DNA from 2 places in the Massilia sp. P2_C2 genome. Region 2 is predicted to be linked to the other one. Evidence: predicted binding sites of a transcription regulator. Region 2 holds the regulator's gene; the other holds the start of a gene.
What was found. Region 2 encodes HrcA, which represses chaperone genes, less so after heat shock. Its sites were predicted from a motif close to TTAGCACTCNNNNNNNNNGAGTGCTAA; they were not measured.
Positions count from the first base shown of each region.

Region 1: a site for HrcA is predicted at 1,893-1,919, ahead of groES (co-chaperone GroES). Genes of this name have one in related genera too.

Region 1 covers NZ_JBFUDR010000014.1:4,349-7,883, forward strand. Annotated here, with positions in the region: gene lgt (prolipoprotein diacylglyceryl transferase) at 1-242, shown strand, start outside; gene AC1DYX_RS03135 (EVE domain-containing protein) at 336-800, opposite strand; RNA gene ssrS (6S RNA) at 875-1,056, opposite strand; gene AC1DYX_RS03145 (cell division protein ZapA) at 1,101-1,412, opposite strand; gene AC1DYX_RS03150 (hypothetical protein) at 1,409-1,636, opposite strand; gene groES (co-chaperone GroES) at 2,009-2,299, shown strand; gene groL (chaperonin GroEL) at 2,332-3,535, shown strand, end outside.
Region 2 covers NZ_JBFUDR010000408.1:649-4,183, forward strand. Annotated here, with positions in the region: gene dapB (4-hydroxy-tetrahydrodipicolinate reductase) at 1-690, opposite strand, end outside; gene AC1DYX_RS28190 (outer membrane protein assembly factor BamE) at 687-1,304, opposite strand; gene fur (ferric iron uptake transcriptional regulator) at 1,511-1,939, shown strand; gene hrcA (heat-inducible transcriptional repressor HrcA) at 1,956-2,969, opposite strand; gene AC1DYX_RS28205 (HAD family hydrolase) at 3,025-3,535, opposite strand, start outside.

The DNA.
Region 1 (3,535 bases), on a different contig from region 2:
TGATCATGTGGCTGTTCGCGCGCAAGCCGCGTCCCCGTCTGGCGGTGGGTGCGCTGTACACGCTGCTGTACGGCTGCGCGCGCTTCTTCACGGAGTACTTCCGCGTGCCGGACTGGGAGACGCATGTGATGGGGTTGCCGATCACGTCGGGGCAGGTGTTGTCGCTGCCGATGATCGTGGCCGGCATCATCATGCTCGGGTGGGCGTATTCGGGCGCGAACAAGCGGACCGTGCACGCGTGATGTAAACGGTCCACCGGCGTAACGCGTGGGCACGGGGTGCCCACCTACGATCATCGAACCGCGTAGGGTGGGCACCCCGTGCCCACCATGCCGTCACGCGACGCTCATTAACTCCAACACCTTGTCCCACTGCCCCTGCGTCACCGGCGAGATGGACAACCGGCTGCCCTTCTGCAGCAGCACCATGTCTTCCAGCTCCGGCACCCCACGCATGTCGGTCAGCGGCAGATAACGCCCCTCCGCCACCGCCGTTACGTCGACGGAAATCCAGCGCGGCTGCTCGCGCGTGGCCTTCGGATCGAAATAGTGACTCGCCGGGTCGAACTGCGACGCATCCGGATACGCTCCACTGGCCACGCGAGCGATGCCCGCCACGCCCGGCACCGCGCAGCTGGAGTGGTAGAACAGCACGCCGTCCCCGACCTGCATCTGGTCGCGCATGAAGTTGCGGGCCTGGTAGTTGCGCACGCCGAACCAGGCGACCGTCCTGCCGGGCGCGGCAAGCACGTCGGCGAAGCTCACTTCGTCGGGTTCGGATTTCATCAGCCAGTAACGCATGCGCGGGACTCCCTCGACACGAAAGCACAAATAAAAAAGCGGCTGCGCACGTATCGTACGCAGCCGCTTCGGAATATATCCCCGCCTGTGCCGTTTTTGCCGGCATCCCGAACCTGAACGGCTCAAGGTGGTCGCAGTCAGTTCAATTTCGGGTTCGTCGGACTAGCGACGATCGCGCCCACCAAACATGTCCCACAACCTATGCGAAAGAATGGTTCAAGGAATATATGGCAAATCTCGAACACCGCAGGGTAGACGGCAGTTTACTACGATGAACCGGTATGTCAAACGTTTTTGGTCTCACGCCAGGTTTTCCTTGGGCGACAGGGCGGCATCCAACACCGTGTGCATGGCGTCCAGTTTCTGCTTGACTTCGAGGATCGTCAGGTCCGACAGCGGACCTTGCGGCGCCTTCACGGACAGGAATTCGGCCGCCACCGACAGCGCCGCCATGACGGCGATGCGGTCCGTGCCCTTGACCTTGCCGGAATCGCGCAGCGCGCACATTTTTCCGTCGAGGTAGGCCACCGCTTCGCGCAGGGTCCGTTCTTCGCCGTCGCGGCAGGCCAGGCGATACGGCTGGCCCATGATGTTCACGTCGAGCTGGATCATTGCGCGGCCTCGGCGTCGTCAATGGTTTCGGGAGCGGGTTCGAGATGCGCCAGCAAGGCTTCCACACGCTGCTGGGCCGCGATCAGCCGGTTCTTGAAGTCGACGTTTTCCGCGCTGAGCAAGGCATTCGCCTGACGCAGCAGATAGTTCTCGCTGCGCAGCGCCTGGGTCAACTGGGCGAGCCGGTCGATCTTATCGGAGAGGTCTTGGAATTCGGAAATCATCCATTACTATAGGATCGACTTGAAATTTTCGTCAACAGGCGCGCACTCGCGTGCGCGACCGCCCTCCGATCGTGCGCCGCCCCGCACTGGATCGGTGCTAGGCTCATATGCTTATGCGTTCACCAACCGCTGCCCGGCCACCCGGGCCGCGCGTCTCCGCATTGCGCCAGGTCGGCCAATCTGATTGCGAAGCCGCAAAAAAGTCCGTCAAAAGCCGAACATTGTGGCTTGAAATGCCAAATTATCGTCCCTATAATTAGCACTCGTTAGTAGAGAGTGCTAACAAACCTTTCTACCCCGCAGCGAGCCGGTCCTGTATTGACCCGCTGTGGATACTGGATTGCCTGTCAAATCAACTACAAGGAGTTTTGCATGAACCTTCGCCCATTGCACGATCGCGTGATCGTGAAGCGTCTCGACCAGGAAACCAAGACTGCATCCGGCCTGATCATCCCCGATGCGGCGGCCGAGAAGCCGGACCAAGGTGAAGTGCTGGCCGTCGGCAACGGCAAAGTGCAAGAGAACGGCAACGTCCGTCCGCTGGAAGTGAAAGTCGGCGACCGCGTCCTGTTCGGCAAGTACTCGGGCCAGAGCGTCAAGGTCAACGGCGAAGAGCTGCTGGTCATGCGCGAAGAAGACATCATGGCCGTCGTGGCCCAGTAATTCAGTCCAAACAGAATACGGAGAAATAAGATATGGCAGCTAAAGATGTAGTGTTCGGCGACGTAGCACGCGCCAAGATGGTCGAGGGTGTCAACATCCTGGCCAACGCAGTCAAAGTCACCCTGGGCCCGAAAGGCCGCAACGTCGTGCTCGAGCGTTCGTTCGGCGCCCCGACCGTCACCAAGGACGGCGTCTCGGTCGCCAAAGAGATCGAACTGAAAGACAAGCTCATGAACATGGGCGCGCAGATGGTCAAGGAAGTCGCATCGAAGACCAGCGACAACGCCGGTGACGGCACCACCACCGCGACCGTGCTGGCACAAGCCATCGTGCGCGAAGGCATGAAGTTCGTTGCCGCCGGCATGAACCCGATGGACCTGAAGCGCGGCATCGACAAGGCCGTCGCCGCCACCGTCGAAGAACTGAAGAAGATCGCCAAGCCGACCACCACTTCGAAAGAGATCGCACAAGTCGGTACCATCTCGGCCAACTCGGATTCGTCCGTCGGCGAGCGCATCGCTGAAGCGATGGAAAAAGTCGGCAAGGAAGGCGTCATCACCGTCGAAGACGGCAAGTCGCTGAACGACGAGCTGGACATCGTGGAAGGCATGCAGTTCGACCGCGGCTACCTGTCGCCGTACTTCATCAACAACCCGGACAAGCAGGTTGCCGTTCACGAGAACCCGTTCGTCCTGCTGTGCGACAAGAAGATCTCGAACATCCGTGACCTGCTGCCGGTGCTGGAGCAAGTCGCCAAGGCCGGCCGTCCGCTGGTCATCGTCGCCGAAGACATCGAAGGCGAAGCGCTGGCGACCCTGGTCGTCAACAACATCCGCGGCATCCTGAAGACCGTCGCCGTCAAGGCTCCGGGCTTCGGCGACCGTCGCAAGGCCATGCTGGAAGACATCGCCATCCTGACCGGTGGCCAGGTCATCGCCGAAGAAGTCGGCCTGACCCTGGAAAAGGTCACGCTGAACGAACTGGGCCAGGCCAAGCGCATCGAAGTCGGCAAGGAAAACACCATCATCATCGATGGCGCCGGTGCCGCCGAAGCGATCGAAGCGCGCGTCAAGCAGATCCGCATCCAGATCGAAGAAGCGACCTCGGACTACGACCGTGAAAAACTGCAGGAGCGCGTGGCCAAGCTGGCCGGCGGTGTTGCCGTGATCCGCGTCGGTGCCGCGACCGAAGTCGAAATGAAAGAGAAGAAAGCACGCGTGGAAGACGCGCTGCACG
Region 2 (3,535 bases):
GATCTCGATGCGCTCGCCGATGCCGGCGAACAGCACGGTGTGGTCGCCCACGATGTCGCCGCCGCGCACGGTGGCGAAGCCGATCGTCGAGGGGTCGCGCTCGCCCGTCACGCCTTCGCGGCCGTAGACGGCGCAGTCCTTCAGGTCGCGGCCGAGGGCGTCGGCGATCACCTCACCCATCTTCAGCGCCGTGCCGGACGGGGCGTCGACCTTGTGGCGGTGGTGGGCTTCGATGATCTCGATGTCATAGCCCTCAGAGAAATTCTTGGCCGCCATTTCCAGCAGCTTCATCGTGACGTTCACGCCGATGCTCATGTTCGGGGCGAACACGATGGCGGTCTTGTCGGCGGCGGCGCGGATGGCGGCCTTGCCGGCGTCATCGAAACCGGTGGTGCCGATGATCATCTTGATGCCGTGGGCCGCGCAGTATTCCAGATGGTTCAGCGTGCCTTCCGGACGCGTGAAGTCGATCAGGTAATCGGCGTCCGCCAGGCCCTTGTCGAGGTCGGACTGGATCACGACGCCGGTCAGCTGGCCGGAAAACGCGCCGGCATCGGAACCGATGAACGGATTGCCTTCGCGGTCGAGGGCGCCGGCGAGCCGGGCGTCCGGTGCGGCGGCGATGGCTTCGATCAGCATGCGGCCCATGCGGCCGCTGGCGCCGGCAACGGCGATTTTCAGTTGAGTCATTGTTGTCCTCCGCCCTTGGCGGCTTCGTCACGTTTGCGTTTCAGTTCGTCCAGCGATTCCTCTTCGGACTTCGTTTCGTATTTCGAGATACCGATCAGGCGATTGATGTACTCGCGTTCCGTCGGCAGGTTGCCACCGTCGAAGTGGTCGACCTTATCATCCTTGAAATACACCGTGACGCGGCTGGTGGTCAGTTCGCCGTTGCCGCGCGCGAGGTAGAACGGATAGTCCCAGCGGTCGGCGTGGAAGGCATCCATCAGCAGCGGGGTGCCGAGGATAAATTTAACCTGGTCGCGGGTCTGGCCGACCTTCAGCTGGTTCAACATTTCCTGCGAGACGAAGTTGCCCTGCTGGATGTCCGGACGGTAGGGCGAGAAGATCCAGAGGAATTTCTGCAGCTTGGTGACGGTCGTGGTCTGCGCGCCGGAATTCGCGATTGCCGCGGACTTGCTGGCATCGGCGGCGACCGCGGCCGGGGCGGTGCTCACCGGTTCCGCCGGCTTGGTCTGGTTGCGCCAGGACGCACAGCCGGAGACCGCCAGCGTCATGCAGGCGAGCCCGGCCACGAGCGCTGCCCGCGCGTGGGAACGATGTAAAACGGCTTTAATGCGCATATCTGACCTTAAAAATCAATCGCCGGAAGTCCGTCAACCGTCGCGAGCGGCAGCGGTTACGGCCGAGAAGCGCAGCTGTACAAGACGTACAGCGAGCATCGCAGGCTGGAACCGCAACGCGCAGCAGGTTGGCGGGCTTACGAGTGAGCGGGAGCTTGTAAAACGCTATATCATAAAGCACTCCGCCCATATCCGAGTAACAAAACATGAGTAACAATCCTACCGACCTGAAGGCCAGCGGCCTGAAAGCGACCTTGCCGCGCCTGAAAATCCTGGAAATTTTCCAGAACAGCGCGGTGCGGCACCTGACGGCGGAAGACGTGTACAAGACCCTGCTGAACGAGAACATGGACGTGGGTCTGGCTACCGTCTACCGGGTGCTGACCCAGTTCGAGCAGGCTGGCCTGTTGAACCGCAATCATTTTGAAACCGGCAAGGCAATCTACGAGCTGAACGCCGGCTCGCACCACGACCACCTCGTCTGTCTTGACTGCGGCCACGTGGAAGAGTTCTACGACGACGAGATCGAAAGCCGCCAGCAGAAGATCGCCAGCGAACGCGGCTTCAAGATCGCCGAGCACGCCCTCGCCATCTACGGTCATTGCCAGAAGACGGATTGCCCGCACCGGCATTGATCCGCATCCGCTATCGTCAGGGTTGGCTCAGTGCGCTCGACAGCAGCTTGGCCGTGATGTCGACGATCGGGATCACCCGCTCGTAGGCCATGCGCGTGGGGCCGATGACGCCGAGGGTACCGACGATCTTGCCGTTCACTTCGTACGGCGCGGTGACGACGCTCATCTCGTCCATCGGCACGAGCTTCGATTCGCCGCCGATGAAGATCTGCACGCCGCCGGCCCGGCTCGACACGTCCAGCAGCTGCATCAGGCCCGTCTTCTGCTCGAACATCTCGAACAGCTGGCGCAGCGAACTCATGTTGGAAGACAGGTCGGCCACGGACAGCAGGTTGCGCTCGCCGGCAATGACCATGTCGTCCGTCTCGGCCAGCGCCTCGCTGCCGGCCTCGACCGCCGCCTGCATCAGGCGGCCCATGTCGTCGCGCAGCTGGCGCAGTTCTCCCGTCAGGCGCGTGCGCACCTCGTCGAACGACAGGCCGGCGAAATGCTGGTTCAGGTAATTCGCCGACTGGATCAGCTGCGTCGGCGAATAATCGACGTCGGTCAGCAGCAGCCGGTTCTGCACGTCGCCGCGCGGATCGACGATCACGAGCAGGATGCGCTTTTCCGACAGGCGCAGGAATTCGATCTGCTGGAACGCCGATTCACGCCGCGGGCTCTGGACGACGCCGGCAAACTGCGACAGCGACGACAGCACCTGGGCCGCGTTGGCGATCACTTTCTGCGGCTGGTGCGCGGGCAGGCGCATGCCGGCCTCGACGGCGTTCTCGTCGATCTGCTGCACGGTCAGCAAGGTGTCGACGAACAGGCGGTAGCCGCGCGGCGTGGGAATCCGGCCGGCCGACGTGTGCGGGCTGGCGACATAGCCCATTTCCTCGAGATCGGCCATGATGTTGCGGATCGTGGCCGGCGAGAGGTCGAGGCCGGAGATCTTCGACAGCGCGCGCGAACCGACCGGCTGGCCGTCGGCGATGTAGCGCTCGACCAAGGCCTTCAGCAGGGTTTGTGCACGATTATCGAGTTGCATGGCTAAAAACGGGTTTCATTTCTGTCATTATGCACGTTCGATCGCCGCTTGTGCGTCATGCCCGCATCTCGTCGTGCTCGCGCTTGAGCCAGTCGAGCAGTTCGTCGAAGTCGCGTACGATCGCATCCGGCACCACCTCGTGCTCCAGGTGCTTCGTGGAACCCGTGCGGTTCATCCACACGGCGCGCAGGCCCGCGCGCTGGGCGCCCCGCACGTCGAGCAGCACGTCGTCGCCGACATAGACCGCATCCTCGGGCGCCACGCCCAGTTCTCTGCAGGCGGCCAGGAAGATCGCCGCCTCGGGCTTGGCCACGCCGAACTGGGGCGCAGCCACCGACACCTTGAAATGGTGCGCCAGGCCGATCGTGCGCAGGTCGGCATTGCCGTTCGAAATCGAACCGACCAGCACCCGGTTCTTCAGGCGCAGCAGGCCCGGCAGCACATCGTCGTACGGGACCACGGCGTTACGCGCGGCAAAGAACTGCGCCATCGCATGCTCGACCTTGGCGGCATTCTCGCCCGCTTCCTGGAACGCGGCCAGCAGGCCGGCCTGGCGCAGCTTGCCC